Thermotoga maritima MSB8: one gene and its partner. The protein of the gene in region 1 interacts with the protein of each later gene in a pairwise test. Links are inferred from orthologs where the notes say so. Each region holds a gene or a part of one and is shown in the gene's direction. Other genes may lie near its edges.

Region 1 (7,542 bases):
TGCTCTTCACCGGTATCCAGGTTCTTTATAACAACCCATTTCCCCAGTGTAACCTCGTCGCTTTCCTCAGAATCTTCTATGATCTCCGCGTTGCTCAGAATCTGTTCGATCTCCATGATCCTGCTTCCAACACGCCCCTGTTCGTTCTTCGCAGCTTCGTACTCCGAGTTTTCCGATAGGTCTCCGAGTTCCCTCGCTTCTTTTATTCTTTCAGAGATCTCGTACATGAATTTCCTTTTCAGATCTTCCAATTCCTTCTTCAGCTTCTCATAGCCTTCACGGGTGAGACGAACTTTCTTCATTGTTCTTCGCCCTCCTTCTCTCTTTTTAGTTCTTTCACAATTTCCAAAAATTGATCCACTTCCCTGAAATCACGATAGACTGAAGCCAATCGTACGTAAGCAACCTGGTCCAATTTCTTCAATTCCTCCATAACCAGTTCTCCTATTCGTTTCGTTTCAACTTCGAAGGATCCTTCTTCTCTGAGTTTCAAGCAGATTCTGTTCACAGCTTCCTCGATCTGCTCGTAGGTGACAGGTCTCTTCTCACAAGCTTTTATCATACCATTTTTTATCTTTTCCCTGTCAAACTTCTCCCGCCTGCCATCCTTTTTTACAACGAGAACAGGCGCTTCTTCGTATCTCTCGTAGGTGGTGAATCTTTTACCGCAAGAAGAACACTCCCTGCGTCTTCTGATAGCAGTTCCATCGAGGGTTGGCCTCGAATCGAGCACTCTCGTGTCCATCGAACCACAAAACGGGCACTTCATTTTACATCACCAAACCTTTCAGCTATTTTGATAATTCTTTTCAGTTTCGAGTATATTTGAGATTTTGTGAGATTTAACTTTTTCCCCAGCTCTCTGAGTGAGAGTTCTTTGTTTCTCAATCGAACCAGAGCGACTCTTCTCAAATCCTCGGGTAAGTTTTCGAGTCCCATGTTCTCTTTTATAAGCTCTATCGCACGTATCTGACGAGCCGTACTGTTTGCTGTTCTGATGGCGTTCGCCTCTATAAAGTTGACCGTTCTGTTCACATCACCGATCACTTTTCTTTCAGTGACGATTCGATCTATCTCTTCCAGCTTTCTCTGAACCCCTATGGCTTCAAGGAACACAAGAATGTCCTTTATAGACTTTATATAAAGTTTTCTTGTATTCCTGAGTTCTATGATGCCTGCGTTTATGTTGAAGAAATCTTTCAAGCTTTTTCTGGTGAGAGCGAGCGTTTCTTCCTCAAACAGATTGATTTCCAGATGATAATGATACCTTGGATTCGTCATGGATCCTCCGCTGAGAAACAGTCCTCTCAAAAATGAAACAAAGAGGGCTACGTCGAAGAACGGCTCTATCACCATGAAACTTTCTGAATACTCTGCGGTGATTTTTATGTACCTCTTCTTTATGTTGTGTGATTTCTCTACAATTATCTCCGAAACGGGTTTTGAGAGATACTTCATTAAATTCAAAAGCCGCCTCGAGGCGGCAAAAGAGTGCAAAGAAAAAACGATATGCCTGCTCTTAACATCCAGATCGCCCCGCGCTTTTATGAAACCTAAAAGTTCCGATATAACCTCTTCACGACTACCAAAAGGGACGTTCACGAGTTCTTCTTTTATCTCTTCAGAGAAAGTTCGCCTCAAGAGGCTCACCACCTCGAAATTCTCTCAATCACATCCGCCAGTTTCACAGAGTCGTGTCTTATCTTTCTTTGACCATCTGAGGGGTCAACTATCTCTACAAGAAAAGGCTCTGCCAGAATGGTGTTCTGTATGTTTTCAGCGTCGATCTCCACGAAATCACTGCCCTCTTTTCTATACCTTTCGAGCACCTCTTCAGAAGGTTTGCGGGTGTTCACCAGCACAAAATCGACGCTTTGCTCCAGGTACCTTTCGAGTTCTTTAACGTGGTCCGAGACCCTGTATCCTGTTGTTTCACCTGGCTGGGTCATGAGGTTACACACGTATATTTTCTTCGCCTTCGATTTTTTAATCGCATCCTTCACACCGTTTACGAGAACGTTTGTGATGATACTCGTGTAGAGACTCCCTGGGCCAAAGATGATGATATCGGCCCTTTCAATCGCCTCGAGGACTTCAGGAAGTGCATCGATCGGTCTATCCAGCCTGACTTCGACTATCTTTCCACCTTTTCTGACGATGTTCGTTTCACCGATCACCTCTTCTCCATCTTCGAACCTTGCCACAAGTCTTGCGTGATCTTCGCTTACGGGTAAGACTCTCCCTTTTATAGCGAGCACCCTCTCCAAGATCCTTATGGCCTCCGAAAAACTTCCTTCGATCTTGGTAAGAGCCGCTATTATCAGGTTTCCCAGACTGTGTCCCTTAAAAGACCCCTCACTGAAACGATAGCTCATCAGCTTCGCAAGAAGATCTTCATCTTTTGCCAGAGCCACGATGTTGTTTCTCACATCACCGGGAGGAGGTACGTTCAGCTCTTTTCTTAACTTTCCGGAGCTTCCCCCTTCGTCAGTGACTGAGACAACAGCGGTTATTTCAAAAGAATCGATGTTTTTCAAGCCTTTCAAAAGAGTGGAAAGTCCCGTCCCTCCACCTACAGCGACCACCTTCACCGCTCACACCTTCTCTATGTCCCTGTGTTTCTCAATGACCGTAAAACCTTCTTTTTCCAGCATTTCTTTCAGCCTGTGTGCGATATACACAGATCTATGCTTGCCGCCGGTACATCCTATTCCCACAGTGATTATCCTTCTTCCAGTTCTCTGGTACTCTTCTATCGCCACTTTGAGTACTTCATAGATCTTCTTCGATGAACTCTTCCACCACTGGATAATTTTTAAAGTACGCTTCTACCTCGCTATCCAAACCCGTCTTTGAAGAAAGTTCCGGTACGTAGTGTGGGTTCGGGAGAAAACGAGCATCAAAAACGAAATCCGCGTCCATTGGGATTCCGTGTTTGAATCCGAAACTCATTATTCTGACAGAGGTTCCACCGGCCTGGTTCACGAGAAAATGCGTCAGAGTTTCACGCAGTTGATGTGTGTTCATGCTGGTTGTATCTATCACAACGTCCGCGATTTCCCTTATACGAGACAGGATTTTCCTCTCCTTCTCTATGGCATCTTCCAGCCCTATTCCGTCCTTCTGAAGAGGATGCCTTCTTCTCGTTAGAGCGTATCTCCTCAGAAGTTCCTCCGTGGACGCCTCCAGAAAAATTACCAGAGCATTCGTCTTTTCTTTTATTCTCTCAACCGTCGATATGGGATCTCCAAGGTGTTCGCTTCGCACATCAATGGCCATCGCCATCTTTTCAAGATCGGAACTCATGAAGAGCTTCAAAAGTTCCTCCAGTATGTTACCGGGAACGTTATCAACACAAAAATACCCCAGATCCTCCAGAAAACCCATCGCGGTGGTTTTTCCCGCCCCCGAAAGCCCGGACACAACGACTATTCTCTTCAAGGTTCCTGATCACCTTCCCTGAGTGCCTGAGAAAGTTTTTTCTTCAGATTTCTAATTCTCTCACTCATTTTCACGTTTTCGAGCACGGTGTTGGCCAACATGACGAACAGGATGTTATCTATCCCCACTTCGTCGATGAATTCTTCGTACCGCTTGAAGTCTTTTTCTATTTTTTCTATGGTTTGATTGACTATCTCCAGATCCTCATCCGTAACGAGGTTGTACACTTTCTTTCCAAGTCTAACGCTTATTTTCTTCTTCATCCTGTATCATCCCCTGATCGGTTGTGAGGGAGAGAAAACGCTGAATTTTCTCCACGAGTGTGTTCAGAGACCTTTTATGTTGCTCGATGGTCTTTTCCAGCTGCTCCTTCTCCTTTTCTAAGTGAAGTATCCTTTCATTCAACTGTTTCACCTTCGACCACAGTTCCTTATTTTCCTCTTTCAACTTTTTGTAATCCTCTATCATTGAATCGAGAATCCTTTCGAGATCCTCCAGTTCTTTCATTCATTTTCCCTCCTTCGTGATTATATTAACACATCACGAATCGTTTTTATAACCAGGTTTTCAGGTACTTCAAGACCACGAAGCAGGATTTTTGCACCCCTCTCTGTGTAGTCCATCTCAACGAGCTCCAGCCCCATCATCTCCACAACTCTGAACACATTGTTCAGTTCCTGATAATCTACTTCCACTTCGAACTCTTTCATGAGCCTCAGCTTTCTCAATTCTGCTCCCTTGACCGCCATCTCAGCGGCCGAAGAGTAAGCTTCTATGAGTCCACGAACACCCAGTTTCACTCCACCAAAATATCTTGTGACAACGATCGCCGTGTTCATAAGATCGTATTTTTTTAGAGCCCCGAGGATTGGTCTGCCCGCCGTTCCACTCGGCTCACCGTCGTCCGAACTGTGTTCAAGAATACCGTTTGGAGAGAAGATCCTGTAAGCCCAGCAGTTGTGAGTTGCATCTCTCTTCGAAACTTCTTTCAGCTTCTCACGAAAGTCTTTTTCATCCTTTACTGGAAAGATCGTGGCATAGAACTCCGATCTTTTAACGTTGATTCTTTCTGTATGGGGTTTCACCACCGTCTTCCATTCCACCAGATTTCAACCTCCGTTTCCAGCTCCACACCGTATTTCTCCTTCACCTTTTTTCTCACAAAATCAATGAGTTTCATCACGTCATCAAAAGTAGCACTTCCTGCGTTCACAATGAATCCCGCATGTTTTTCCGATATCTGAGCCCCTCCAATTCTGTAACCTTTCAGACCCAGGGATTCTATGGCCTTTCCCACGTAGAAATCCTCTCTTGGCCTTTTGAAAACACTACCCGCACTCGGAAGGTCAAGGGGTTGTTTTTCCAGACGCCTCCTCATGTAATCGTCCATCTTCGCTTTTATGGTTTCCTTCTTTTCTTTTTTGAAACTCATCATCACACGTGTTATGATCAATTTCTCCCTTTTAAACGTACTGTCTCTGTAGCCGAAAAAAATCTCGTTCCTCGAAAGCCAGGTCTTTTCTCCATCTCTTAGAACCTCGACCGCTTCGACGAACTCTCCAATCTCTCCTCCGTACGCTCCCGCGTTCATATAGATGGCTCCCCCCACGCTCCCCGGTATCCCGTATGCGAACTCCAGTCCCCCGAGTTCCGCTTCCATCAAAAATAGACAGAGTCTCTTCAGGGGAGTTCCACTTTCTACCAGTACTTTTTCTCCCTTTATTTCAATTTGATTCAACCTTTCTGTTTTCAACACTGCGATATCCAGATCTTCATCTTGAACCAGAAGGTTCGTGCCAAGTCCCATTATTTGAAACGGAAGATCCTTCAGAACAGTGATGGCTCGTTCCAGAGAAAAAACATCGTTTGGAAGAACAAGATATTTCACTCTTCCACCGATTTTTATGCTGGTGTGACAGGAAAGTTTTTCGAACATTCGCACGTCACAGCCTGCTTTGTGAAGAGATCCAAAAATTTTGTCCAAAGATATCCCTCCTTAAACTCTATAGTATAATTTCAAACTGGGAGGTGTTGACTTGAAGAATCTACTCGATCTTTCTTACGAAGAACTGGTAACCGAGATCACTAACCTGGGTCTCGAGCGCTACAGGGCAGATCAGATTCTGGACTGGGTGTTCGATAAAAAGGTGAACAACTTCGACGAGATGACAAACCTTTCGAAAAAGCACCGTGCTCTTTTGAAAGAGCACTTCTCCATTTCTTTCTTGAAACTCCTCGACAAGAAGGTTTCCAGAATAGATGGTACCACCAAATTCCTCTGGGAACTCGAGGATGGAAACACAATAGAATCTGTGATGCTTTTCCATCCGGACAGAATAACGGCCTGCATTTCAACCCAGGTTGGATGTCCTGTGAAATGCATCTTCTGTGCCACAGGAATGAGCGGATTTGTCAGAAATCTGACCACAGGAGAAATCGTAGCACAGATCCTTTCCATGGAAAAAGAAGAGAAGAAAAAAATAGGAAACGTTGTGTACATGGGAATGGGAGAACCTCTTCTGAACTATGAAAACACAATAAAAAGTATAAGAATACTGAACCACAAAAAGATGGGAAACATAGGTATCAGGAGGATCACAATCTCAACAGTTGGAATCCCGGACAGAATAATTCAACTGGCTGAAGAAGGGCTCGATGTGAAGCTCGCTCTTTCACTCCACGCTCCAACGAACTTCAAGAGAGATCAGCTCGTTCCTTTGAACAAAAAGTACTCCATCGAAGAGATCCTGAATGCGGTGAAGATCTATCAGAGGAAGACAGGAAATCGTGTAACGATAGAGTACGTGCTCATAAGGGGTATAAACGATGAAATAAGCGACGCAAAGAAACTGGCCGAAATTTTGAGAAACATGAAGGTCTTCGTGAATCTGATCCCTGTTAATCCAACGGTGGAAGGCTTGAGAAGACCGTCGAGGGAACGGCTTTTGACCTTCAAGAGGATACTACTGGAAAACGGAATCGAAGCAGAAATCAGACGAGAAAAGGGTACCGACATCGAAGCGGCCTGTGGTCAGCTGAGGCTGAAGAGAATAAAATCAAGATCATGAGGGTGTTTCTCGGAATAATAATCGGCATCGTGGTTGGTGGCCTTTTCTTTTTGTTCACAATGAAGTTTTATCAGAGTCAGTACAGCACGGTACCGGACGTTGTCGGGCTTTCTGGAACAGAAGCGTGTGAAAGACTGAAAACGTCTGGTTTGTTTTGTGACAAGTCTTCTTCCGAAACGGTGGTGGACACTTATCCACGAGCCGGTTCAAGGGTGAAAAAGGGAAGAACGGTGAATCTCTACTACGAAAACCCCCAGAAAAAAATTGTGCCTCGTCTTTCACAGCTGAATTTCCCAGTCGCAGAAGAGATCCTGAAAAGGCTCGGGTGGAATTACGAAACCGTTTATTTTCCTTTTGGCACTGAAAAAGACAGGGTTCTCGCAACCTATCCGAAAGAGGGGCAGATCTACAATGGGAAATTAATTCTTCTTATTGATACAGGAGAAAAAGAAAGCTATTTTCTGGTAGAAAATTTTGTGGGCAAAAAAGTGGACGAACTGAAGGACGATCCCCGTGTTTTGCTACTTGGAACAGGTGATACGGTGGTGGCACAGTATCCCCCGGAAGGTTCTATAGCAACGAAAGTTATCCTCATCCTTGGGGAGGAATGAACTTGAGAAGAAGAGGAATAGTGGTGAGTTTTCACTCGAACATGGTCACGGTCGAAGACGAGGAAACTGGTGAAAGAATCCTCTGCAAACTGAGGGGGAAATTTCGCCTGCAGAATCTCAAGATATACGTTGGAGACAGGGTGGAGTACACACCGGATGAAACAGGATCCGGAGTCATAGAGAACGTGCTACACAGGAAAAATCTACTCACCAAACCTCACGTCGCCAATGTGGATCAAGTGATTCTCGTGGTAACGGTGAAAATGCCGGAAACTTCGACCTACATAATCGATAAATTTCTTGTTCTCGCTGAAAAGAACGAACTGGAAACGGTGATGGTCATCAACAAGATGGACCTCTACGATGAAGACGATCTGAGGAAGGTAAGAGAGCTGGAAGAGATCTATTCTGGACTCTATCCA
Region 2 (11,987 bases), 830 kb from region 1 along the record:
ACTCGCTGAGTGGTACGTTATGAAAGGTGTTCTTTCTGGCTATGACGAGTACTACGTGAAGCACGAGTTTGTAGGAAATAGAGTGGGAGAATTTCATAGTGTGAGGGTGAAATCCCTTTCAGAAGAGGGAGTGATTTCCTGTCGTGCTGATATGGTGGAGGGGAAAGTTCCGGCGCGCGGATGAAATTTCACTGGATTTCTCTCTGTTTGAAAAGTCGCTCCAGGGAGCGGTGTATGAAACTCTGAGAACTTACAGTAGGGCCCCGTTTGCGGCTTACAAACATTACACTAGGCTGAAAAGATCTGCCGATTTCTTTAATCTTCCTCTTTCTCTGAGCTTCGATGAATTCACAAAGGTGCTGAAGGCGGGAGCTGATGAGTTCAAACAAGAAGTGAGAATCAAAGTCTATCTTTTCCCTGATTCCGGGGAGGTTCTCTTTGTGTTCTCACCGCTCAATATACCAGACCTGGAGACAGGAGTCGAGGTGAAAATATCGAACGTTCGAAGGATACCGGATCTTTCTACTCCACCAGCTCTAAAAATAACTGGACGCACCGACATAGTGCTTGCAAGAAGGGAAATAGTGGACTGCTACGATGTGATTTTGCTCGGTTTGAACGGGCAGGTCTGTGAGGGAAGTTTCAGCAATGTGTTTCTGGTGAAAGAAGGCAAATTGATTACACCATCGCTTGACAGCGGTATTCTGGATGGCATCACACGGGAAAACGTTATAAAGCTCGCAAAAAGTCTCGAGATACCTGTTGAAGAAAGAGTAGTGTGGGTGTGGGAACTGTTCGAAGCGGATGAAATGTTTCTCACACACACAAGTGCGGGAGTGGTTCCTGTCAGAAGGTTGAACGAGCACTCGTTTTTCGAGGAAGAGCCAGGACCTGTGACAGCGACTTTGATGGAAAACTTTGAGCCTTTTGTCTTAAATCTGGAGGAAAACTGGGTGGGAATATGATTCTTCTCAGACAGCTGCTTGATGAGCTTTCCACCAAACAACCTCTTTTTTTTGAACTGAAGATAAAGATGCTCCTTTCTGAATGGGACAAGATAGTTGGACCTGTGATAGCGAGGCACACGAAGGTGGAAAAAGTGGAGAACGGGACAGTTTACATTGTTTGCGATGATTCGCTGTGGATGACGGAACTCACCATGCAGAAAGATCGCTTGCTCAAAATTCTGAATGAAAGATCGGGCAAAGAACTGTTCAGAGATATAAAGTTCAGGAGGGGAAAAGTAGATGGAAAAGTACTCCGCTGAAAGTATAAAGGTTTTAAAAGGACTGGAACCTGTCCGAATGCGACCCGGAATGTACATAGGATCCACGGGCAAACGTGGATTGCATCACCTCGTGTACGAAGTGGTTGACAACAGTGTTGATGAGGCACTCGCTGGATACTGCGACTGGATACGTGTGACTCTCCATGAAGATGGAAGTGTGGAAGTCGAGGACAACGGAAGGGGAATCCCCGTTGACATACATCCAGAAGAGGGAAGAAGCGCTCTGGAAGTGGTTTTCACAGTTCTTCATGCGGGCGGAAAATTCTCCAAGGATTCCTACAAGATAAGCGGTGGCCTGCACGGTGTTGGTGTATCGGTGGTGAACGCTCTTTCGGAGTGGCTGGAAGTGCGGGTACATCGTGACGGGAAGATCTACAGACAAAGATACGAAAGGGGTAAACCGGTCACACCTGTGGAAGTGATAGGAGAAACCGATAAGCACGGCACGATCGTTCGATTCAAACCCGATCCTCTCATATTTTCGGAGACAGAGTTCGATCCCGACATACTCGAACACAGATTGAGAGAGATAGCTTTCCTAGTACCAGGACTCAAAATAGAATTCGAAGACAGAATAAACGGAGAGAAGAAAACCTTCAAATTCGACGGAGGCATAGTGGAGTATGTGAAGTATTTGAACCGTGGGAAAAAAGCTCTACACGATGTGATACACATAAAGAGAACGGAAAAAGTGAAAACAAAAAATGGTGAAGACGAAGTGATAGTGGAGATCGCCTTTCAATACACTGATTCGTATTCTGAAGATATCGTGTCTTTTGCAAACACCATAAAAACTGTCGATGGTGGAACTCATGTTACAGCCTTTAAGAGCACCCTCACAAGACTCATGAACGAGTATGGGAAAAAACATAATTTTCTCAAGAAAGACGATTCCTTCCAGGGTGAGGATGTTAGAGAAGGCCTCACGGCGGTTATCAGTGTTTACGTGAAGAACCCCGAATTCGAAGGGCAAACAAAGTCAAAACTCGGCAACGAAGAAGTCAAGGAAGCGGTAACCAAGGCTATGAGAGAAGAGCTGAAAAAAATATTCGACGCGAATCCCGAGCTCGTGAAAACAATTCTTTCAAAGATCATGAGCACCAAACAGGCAAGAGAAGCGGCAAAGAGAGCTCGAGAAATGGTGAGAAGGAAAAACGTTCTTCAAAACACAACACTTCCCGGAAAACTGGCAGACTGTAGTTCCACACATAGAGAGAAAACGGAGCTTTTCATCGTGGAAGGTGACTCTGCCGGGGGATCGGCAAAACAGGCCAGAGACAGAGAATTTCAGGCTGTTCTTCCCATAAGAGGAAAGATTTTGAACGTGGAAAAATCATCTCTCGATAGATTACTGAAAAACGAGCAGATCAGTGACATAATTGTTGCAGTGGGAACGGGCATAGGAGATGATTTCGACGAAAGCAAGCTCAGATACGGTAGGATTATCATCATGACCGACGCCGATATAGACGGTGCACACATAAGAACTCTCCTTCTGACACTCTTCTATAGATACATGAGACCCCTCATCGAACAGGGCAGGGTATACATAGCACTCCCACCTCTCTACAGGATCAAAGCTGGAAGAGAAGAGTTCTACGTTTACAGTGACCAGGAGCTGGCGGAATACAAAGAGAAACTCCAGGGAAAAAGGATCGAAATTCAACGGTACAAAGGACTTGGCGAGATGAATCCTGAGCAGCTCTGGGAAACAACGATGAATCCAGAAACGAGAAAAATCATAAGGGTAACTATAGAAGATGCCGAAGAAGCGGATAGACTCTTTGAAATTCTCATGGGTAACGATCCATCCAGTAGAAGGGAGTTCATAGAAAGGCACGCTCTGAAAGTGAAAGAACTGGATATCTAGTCATGAGATCCCTGAGAGTTCTTCTCATCACAATGATTGTTCTTTACATTCTGTTCTTTGTGAATTCTTTTTTTCAAAGTCGTAGAGAACACGTGAGGGTTCCAGAAAAAGTGTATTCATATTTGATAGAAAATTTTAACATTTCTCCAAAAAGTATTATAATAGATTCGAAAAAGGCTATAGGGATAGTTTTCTATGAAGGGAATTATTATTTATGCGCTGAAGATGGGAGTTTGGTAGCTTCGTTATCGAAAAAGGACCTATTCAAATTCTACCCAGTGTTTCTGGAAGTTAATCTTGAAGGGCTTCGACTTTCAAAGAGCGACAGGGAAATTCTGGAGATGTTGATTCCGATTCTGAAAAGTTCTGTAGTGTCCGCTGTTTTTTTTGAGTCAAAAGAAGTTGTTCTGCTGAAGGGATCCAGAATCATGTTTGAAGAATGGAAAGATCTTGTCGAGAACTTTCAGGTAATAATGGAGCAATCTGAGAAAATGAAAGCGAAGGAAAGGTATTTCCTGACGGATGATGGAAGATTGATGTGGATAAGGGGTGATTGACTTGTCAAAAACTGTCTTTTATACCTCGATTGATATAGGTTCACGATATATAAAAGGACTCGTTCTCGGAAAACGTGATCAAGAATGGGAAGCACTGGCCTTTTCAAGTGTGAAATCGAGAGGATTGGATGAAGGTGAAATAAAAGACGCCATCGCTTTCAAAGAATCTGTGAACACACTGCTTAAAGAACTCGAAGAACAGCTGCAAAAGTCTCTGAGAAGTGATTTTGTCATTTCTTTCAGCAGCGTGAGTTTTGAAAGAGAAGACACCGTGATCGAAAGGGACTTCGGTGAAGAGAAACGATCTATCACCCTGGACATCTTGAGTGAGATGCAATCGGAAGCTCTTGAGAAATTGAAAGAGAACGGGAAAACTCCTCTTCACATATTTTCGAAAAGATATCTCCTGGACGACGAAAGGATCGTTTTCAATCCTCTCGATATGAAGGCTTCGAAGATAGCCATCGAGTACACATCCATTGTCGTACCTTTGAAAGTTTATGAGATGTTCTACAATTTCTTGCAGGATACCGTTAAAAGTCCGTTTCAGTTGAAGTCTTCTCTTGTTTCAACTGCCGAGGGAGTTCTCACCACGCCTGAGAAAGACCGAGGTGTGGTGGTTGTGAACCTGGGATACAATTTCACCGGGTTGATAGCGTACAAAAACGGTGTTCCCATAAAGATATCCTACGTTCCTGTGGGGATGAAGCATGTTATAAAAGATGTTTCTGCAGTTCTCGACACCTCCTTTGAAGAATCGGAAAGACTCATTATAACTCATGGAAACGCAGTTTATAACGATTTGAAAGAGGAGGAAATACAGTACAGAGGGCTCGATGGAAACACCATAAAAACGACTACTGCGAAGAAACTTTCCGTCATTATACACGCACGTCTCAGAGAGATAATGAGCAAATCCAAGAAATTCTTCAGGGAAGTTGAAGCGAAGATAGTAGAAGAAGGGGAAATAGGGATACCTGGTGGTGTGGTTCTCACCGGGGGAGGGGCCAAGATTCCAAGAATAAACGAACTGGCCACGGAGGTGTTTAAATCTCCGGTGAGAACGGGTTGTTACGCGAATTCCGACAGACCATCCATCATCAATGCGGATGAAGTTGCCAATGACCCTTCCTTCGCTGCTGCGTTTGGAAATGTTTTCGCCGTTTCGGAAAATCCTTATGAGGAAACTCCGGTGAAAAGTGAAAATCCGCTGAAGAAAATTTTCAGACTCTTCAAAGAATTGATGGAGTGAGTAGGAGGTTAAGAGTATGGGATTTGACCTTGATGTTGAGAAGAAAAAGGAAAATAGAAACATCCCTCAGGCGAACAATTTGAAGATAAAAGTCATAGGTGTAGGCGGTGCCGGAAACAATGCCATAAACAGAATGATAGAAATAGGAATACACGGTGTTGAATTTGTCGCGGTGAACACCGATCTTCAGGTACTGGAGGCTTCTAACGCTGACGTGAAGATTCAGATCGGTGAGAACATCACACGAGGCCTTGGTGCAGGGGGACGTCCCGAGATAGGAGAACAAGCTGCTCTTGAGAGCGAGGAAAAAATCAGAGAAGTGCTCCAGGATACCCACATGGTCTTCATAACTGCAGGGTTCGGAGGAGGGACGGGAACAGGTGCTTCCCCTGTCATAGCAAAGATAGCCAAAGAAATGGGAATCCTGACTGTAGCCATAGTGACGACTCCCTTCTATTTCGAAGGCCCGGAGAGACTCAAAAAAGCGATAGAGGGGCTCAAAAAACTTCGAAAACATGTGGATACCCTCATAAAGATATCCAACAACAAACTCATGGAAGAACTCCCGAGGGATGTCAAGATAAAGGATGCTTTTCTGAAGGCTGACGAGACTCTTCACCAGGGAGTGAAAGGAATTTCGGAACTGATAACGAAGAGGGGTTACATAAATCTCGACTTTGCAGACATAGAGTCGGTAATGAAGGACGCCGGTGCTGCGATCCTTGGCATAGGTGTTGGAAAGGGAGAACACAGAGCGAGAGAAGCTGCTAAGAAGGCTATGGAAAGCAAGTTGATAGAGCATCCTGTAGAAAATGCGAGTTCGATTGTGTTCAATATAACTGCTCCCAGCAATATAAGAATGGAGGAAGTGCACGAAGCAGCTATGATCATAAGGCAGAACAGCAGTGAGGACGCGGACGTCAAATTCGGTCTCATCTTCGATGATGAAGTACCCGATGACGAAATACGTGTGATCTTCATAGCTACAAGATTCCCAGATGAAGACAAGATTCTATTCCCGGAAGGTGACATACCGGCCATTTACAGATACGGTCTGGAGGGGCTTCTTTAATGCTGAGAAGATACAGAAAATTGGGTGAAATTCTTCTGGAAAAAGGATTCATAACCAGAGAAGAGTTGGATAAGGCTCTTGAAATTCAAAAAGAGGAAAGGAAACCGCTCGGAGAAGTTCTAATTGAGACAGGGTATATCACGGAGGATCAGCTGCTGGAGGCTTTGAGTGAACAATACGGAGTCCCAATCCTGAAGGAACTACCAAAAAACATACCACTCAACGTGGTGGGTTCTATTCCAAAGAACATCATCGAATCTCTGCACGTCATTCCTGTAGAAAAGAAGGAAGACGGAACTCTCGTGGTGGTGACGGATAACGGAACGAACATTCCAAGGATCAAACAGGAGATACGTTTTCTCACGGGGAAGAATCCGGAGATTTATCTGGTGACGAGCAGAGATTTTTCTGTTTTGTATCAAACGTATGTTCTTGGTGTTCCTCTCGAACTTTTCGAGGAGCCTTACGTTGCTATAGAAGAAACACCAGAACAGGTTGAGGAAGAAGAGGAAGAAGAAAGGGAAGTAGAAGAAGCTCCCATCGTCCGGCTCGTAAACAATATCGTAAACCGTGCCATAGAAATGGGAGCGAGTGATATCCATATAGAACCGATGAAAAGAACCGTGAGGGTGAGATTCAGAATAGATGGTATTTTGAGAAAAGTTCTTGAGTATCAAAAGCCACAGCACAACTCAGTTGTGGCACGAATTAAAATTATGAGTGGTCTCGATGTGTCGGAAAGAAGACTTCCACAGGACGGGAAGTTTTACACGATAAAAGGCGGGGAACAGTACGATTTTCGCGTGTCAACCATGCCTTCCACTTTCGGAGAAAAAGTCGTGATGAGAATACTGAAGGTGTCCGATGCAAACAAACGCCTCGAGGAACTTGGATACAGTGAATACAATCTGAAACGAATTCTATCACTGTTAGAAAAACCCTACGGTATCATCCTGGTCACCGGACCAACGGGAAGCGGAAAATCCACCACACTTGTCGCTATGATAAATTATTTGAAGAGTGAAAGTGTAAACATAGTAACAGCGGAAGACCCTGTGGAATACACCATCGAAGGGGTTACCCAATGTCAGGTTTTCCCAGAAATAGGTCTCACGTTTGCACGGTACTTGAGAGCTTTCCTCAGGCAGGACCCTGACATCATCATGGTGGGTGAGATCAGAGACAGAGAAACCGCACAGCTTGCGGTGGAAGCTTCCCTCACGGGACACTTAGTTCTGAGTACACTTCACACCAACACCGCTGCTGGTGCTGTTTCAAGGCTCATAGAAATGGGAATAGATCCTCACCTTCTCGGAGCCTCCCTTATCGGAATCATAGGTCAGAGGCTGGTGAGAAAGCTCTGTGATGAGTGTAAAATGCCTGGAGAGGTTCGAGATGAACAGGTAAAATCTTATTTCGAACAATTCTTTGGAAAGGTACCAGATCAGATTTACTATCCTTCAGAAGAAGGATGTCCTGCCTGCAAGGGGATGAGATACAGAGGGAGAATGGCTATAGGGGAAGTTTTGATTGTGGATGAAGAGTTGAGAGAATTGATCTCTTCCAAAGCGAGTGAAACAGAGATTGCAAAGCTCGCAGTGAAAAAAGGTATGCGCACCATGTTCCAGGATGCCCTCGAAAAGGTTCTTCTTGGGCAGACGAGTATCGAAGAGGTTTTCAGGGTGACCACACCGCTATGAAGTACTTTTCTAAAAGCCCTGAAGAATGGCAGAAGAGAGACGAAGAAAAGGAAAAAGAGTTCAGAAACAGAAAAAATAGAATTCGCCGCAGGGCGAATTTTATTCTTGTCGTGAATCTTGTAATAGTGGTTTTCCTGGTGTTTTTCACGAAAGCGTTTTTTTCCAACAAACCGGAAGGTGTGATTGGACCCTTCCAGCTGGTGATAGAAACAAAAGAGTCCTACCTTCCAAACGATCCCCTCGATGTGCGTGTAAAAGTGTTCAACAGAGAGAAGAAAAAAGAAAATCTTGTGCTGGAAGATTTCGTATTTTCCATCAAAAGGGAGAATGACACGGTGTACGAGTTTCACTTTCCACAGCGTGTGGAAAAAGAGATGGAAGCTTTCGAAAGTGTCCTGGTTTTTGATCTTTTGAGGGAGGAAGAGCTGTCAAATCTACCTGGAGGGAATTACACGATCACAGTCTCTGTCAAGTTGAACGGCCAGAGGGTGGTTATCAGTAAGGTCGTTTCGGTGATTGAAAAGTGGCAAATCGAGGTTGAAGACCTGAAAGATTTTTATTTCCCTTACGAAAACGTGCATTTCTTTGTCTATCTGGAAAACATAAGCTCAAAGAGTCGGAAAATTCGTGTGGAGTCGATCGGCCTTATTATCCTTAAAGGGAATGAGGCTGTCTTTGAAAGAGATATTCCTATAGAAAAAGACTTCGTGATAAATCCGATGATGGTCGAACAGATCCACGAAGTGAGTTTTTCCGCCCCAAAAGAATCGGGAGATTACATCATCAAATTGAAATTGAAGACAGAAAGCAGTCTGATAGAAAAATCAATTCCCCTTTTCGTCACGCGAGAGTATCAAAAAGATTTGAAGGGACTCTCCCTTGTCATCGAAGGGAAGAAGTTTGTAGCATCCGGTGAAAGATACGATTTCTCTGTGAAGCTTTTGAACGAAGAAAAGAAACGAAAGTACATAGTTTTGAAAAACATCATGATTGTTTTGACGCACAAAGAACCGGTGTTTTCGTATGCTTATTCTGAAGAGTACAGAATGACGATCGAAGGATACTCCTCAAGGGAAATTTTTAAGACGACCAGTTACGATATCATAAAGCTCGAGGATCCCGGGACTTACAAACTCATCGTTGTGATAGAAAGTGAAGAAGACAGGCTGATGAAGGAGATGGAGATAGTCGTTTCAGAGTGAGGTGGGACCATACCACACGAGAACAAACGAATAGACTGGATCATAGTTGTTCTTGTGTCCATCTTGATGTTGTTTGGACTTGCAACTTTGAGAAGCGCAACTTACGGAGAAAATGAGCAACTTTTCACGAGGCAGATTGTGTGGGATATAGCCGGTTTTTCGTTGATGTTTCTGGTTCTGTTCATCAAGGACAGAACGATAAGGAACTTTTCGATCATTCTCTACGTCTTCTCCGTTGTTTTACTGGCGGCCCTTCTTGTGAAAGGAACCCCCATCGGTGGTTCAAAGAGATGGTTCAGAGTGATGGGATTCAGTTTCCAGCCCTCAGACTTTGCAAAGCTTTCGCTCATCGTTCTGCTTCCTTATCTTCTGGAGAAAAGGTGGTTCTGGAGAAGTTTTTTTCTCACGGTTGTCCCCGCTGTTCTCATATTTCTGGAACCCGATCTTGGCACCACGCTTTCTGTGGGATTGATCTGGCTGTTTGCGGTTTTGGCCTCGAATGTGAATAAGAAGCCCCTTGTGATTCTATTGATACTTGTCCTTGTGTTTCTTCCTGTCTTCTTTTTCTTTGGGCTGAAGGATTATCAAAGAGCGAGGATACTTTCTTTTCTCAACCCGGAAGAGTACGGCGAGAGTTACTCCTACAACGTTCTGCAGTCGATTCACGCAATCGGAGCCGGTGGACTCTTTGGAGCAGGATACATGAAAGGAAAAGCGAACCTCATGGGTTACGTTCCTGTTTCATACACTGATTTCATCGTATCGGTGATCGGTGAGGAATTCGGATTCATCGGAATAGTCTTTCTGCTTTCGCTTTTCGGTCTTCTGTTCTTCGAGGTTTCCAGATGGATTCTGAACGTGAAAGACGAGTACTGGGAAATACTGATGGTTTCTGCGTGTGGACTGATATGGTTCCACGTCTTCGAAAACGTCTCGATGAACCTGGGACTCCTTCCAGTCACGGGTGTTCCTCTTCCCTTCATCAGCTACGGTGGAACCTCCACACTTGTGTTTTCCATTCTCGTCGGACTCATTCTCAAAGGGATTGCGCTGGCAAGAGTGGAAAAGAAACTTTGAGAACTCTCTTCTTTACTTGAAAGTCTTAGATTTGAGGGGGTGAAGAAAATGAAGAGATTTTTTCCCTTTCTGGGGTTGATTCTTCTGATTTTGACAGCCTGTCTACCTCCAATTGAGGAAAGGCACGAGTTCATCATCGAAGTGGTTGGGAATGCTTATCTTGACGATGTGATGGATTGGTATCAACCATCCTATGGTGATTATCTTGTTCAGGCACACCCTGTGATTGTACTCTACTATCCAGATGAAAGTTATGCTTACTATGAAAGAGCGACATTCTACGAACAATACAACGACTTCGTTGCCGCAGCCGGGGTGATCGTTGATACGGCGGATCTTAAAAATGATTTAGGCAGGATCTGGAACAGTTACTATCCAATTTACGACGTGGATGTGTGGTGGCAGGCAGATCGGGAAGAATGGCAGGCGAGAGTCAAGGGTTTGACGAGGGATGTTAATATCACGACGTTTTTTGTGGTAACCTTCAACGGACGTGATAATTACTGTGAAGTAGTAGATATAAAAGATGAAGGCGAAATATATCTTGACAACAACGGAGTTTATCACCTTGGTCCTTTAAGCGGTGTTGATGGTTTTGCCGCTTTCGTTCAGGAAAATCCTAGCAGATTAACCTTAGAGTCGAACACAAAAATCCTCGGTGCGGAAGTCAGATGGATAAAATAACGAGGAGGTGTGATTCATGAGGAGATATGTGTTTCTTCTTCTGATTCTTGTCTCGATGGTGGCTTTCTCTTTCGAAGCAAAGAGCATCATCATAGTACCCGAGAAACCTTACTTCACGGTGGATGTGTGGCTCAACAAACCGGAAGGATCCGTCTATGAAGTGGGAGAGAGGATAGAGATCTTCGTCAAATCTTCCAGAGACGCGTACATACTCATCTACGACATCAACGCACAGGGTAAGGTAACTCTCATTTTCCCGAACAAATACGAAAGCGACAATTTTGTCAGGGCAAATGAGATAAAAAAGATTCCTTCAAAATCCACCTATTCCCTCAGAGTTTCACCGCCGTATGGAAAAGAGTACATTCAGGTGATTGCAAGCACCAGACCGATACCGATTTTCAACCAGCTGAAAGAACTCGGGACAACTCGAGCCTTTCCGACGCTATCCGACAACGTCGAAGAATACGTTCAAAAGAAATTGAAACCCTATCTCACGGGAGAATGGGTCTCCGATCTCACTTATTTTTATGTGGGAAGAGCCCCAGCGTTTGGAACGCTGATCGTTGACTCGACACCTCCAGGAATGACCGTCTATATTGATGGTTCTTACAAAGGGAAGACACCGGTCACGGTATCGGTCGACGAAGGTACACACTACGTGACGGTGTATTTTGAAAACTACACGTTCTACAAGGAAGTCTATGTGGGAAGAAACCAGACGGTGAAGGTGATAGCCACTTTGCCTCTCGCTCAGCTCTCTCTCAGTTCAAGTCCGAGCGGTGCGAGTGTCTATCTGAACGGTGTCTATCAGGGAAAGACTCCTCTGACGCTGAACCTCTCTCCTGGAAATTACACTGTCACGTTCAGAAAAGAAGGGTACCGCGAGGAGACCCGAAACATAACACTCAGCGCGGGAGAAACCAGATCCGTGTACGTCACGCTAAAACCAGCACAGTCTTCTTTGAAACTGAGAACAGATCCTTCTGGTGTCGACGTCTATATCGATGGAAGATACGTGGGAACGACCGACCAGAACGGTTTGAATCTCATCCTTGATCCTGGGATGTACGAGGTAAAACTGGAAAAAGAAGGATACGAAACAGATCGCTTCACGGTGAATCTCGCACCGGGAGAAGAAAAGGAGATTTTCAGAAGACTGGAAAAAAGAGTAGTCTTCTCAGAGGTTAGAATAGAAACAGAACCATCGGGAGCCACAATATACCTGAATGGATACTACCACGGTGAAACACCCATCACTCTATACGTCCAGGCGGGAACCTAC

Evidence for each region.
Region 2: the proteins of rlmN (region 1) and ftsZ interact in binary tests that used the Escherichia coli proteins (3 or more experiments, as listed by UniProt). The link is inferred for Thermotoga maritima MSB8 from one-to-one orthologs.

What each region holds. Positions count from the first base shown.
Region 1 is NC_000853.1:1,686,732-1,694,273, forward strand. The notes cover bases 4,648-7,493. They hold rlmN (23S rRNA (adenine(2503)-C(2))-methyltransferase RlmN), read left to right. Parts: upstream 4,648-5,477; coding sequence 5,478-6,509; downstream 6,510-7,493. Other genes in these bases: murB (UDP-N-acetylmuramate dehydrogenase), read right to left, coding at 4,648-5,425; TM_RS08730 (PASTA domain-containing protein), read left to right, coding at 6,506-7,120; rsgA (ribosome small subunit-dependent GTPase A), read left to right, coding at 7,117-7,493. In the rest of the region: transcription elongation factor GreA, read right to left, coding at 1-302; transcriptional regulator NrdR, read right to left, coding at 299-769; DNA-binding protein WhiA, read right to left, coding at 766-1,650; TM_RS08695 (YvcK family protein), read right to left, coding at 1,647-2,591; TM_RS08705 (hypothetical protein), read right to left, coding at 3,438-3,704; TM_RS08710 (DivIVA domain-containing protein), read right to left, coding at 3,682-3,948; TM_RS08715 (IMPACT family protein), read right to left, coding at 3,969-4,544; more of murB, read right to left, coding at 4,523-4,647; more of rsgA, read left to right, coding at 7,494-7,542.
Region 2 is NC_000853.1:856,413-868,399, forward strand. Bases 4,215-7,011 are described here. They hold ftsZ (cell division protein FtsZ), read left to right. Parts: upstream 4,215-4,983; coding sequence 4,984-6,039; downstream 6,040-7,011. Other genes in these bases: TM_RS04275 (cell division protein FtsA), read left to right, coding at 4,215-4,967; TM_RS04285 (GspE/PulE family protein), read left to right, coding at 6,039-7,011. Also shown: tRNA (N(6)-L-threonylcarbamoyladenosine(37)-C(2))-methylthiotransferase MtaB, read left to right, coding at 1-184; TM_RS04255 (aminotransferase class IV), read left to right, coding at 144-965; TM_RS04260 (DUF721 domain-containing protein), read left to right, coding at 962-1,267; gyrB (DNA topoisomerase (ATP-hydrolyzing) subunit B), read left to right, coding at 1,248-3,158; TM_RS09800 (DUF4894 domain-containing protein), read left to right, coding at 3,191-3,715; more of TM_RS04275, read left to right, coding at 3,717-4,214; more of TM_RS04285, read left to right, coding at 7,012-7,739; TM_RS04290 (COG1361 S-layer family protein), read left to right, coding at 7,736-8,941; TM_RS04295 (FtsW/RodA/SpoVE family cell cycle protein), read left to right, coding at 8,984-10,018; TM_RS04300 (hypothetical protein), read left to right, coding at 10,067-10,702; TM_RS04305 (PEGA domain-containing protein), read left to right, coding at 10,719-11,987. UniProt on the Escherichia coli protein: Essential cell division protein that forms a contractile ring structure (Z ring) at the future cell division site. The regulation of the ring assembly controls the timing and the location of cell division.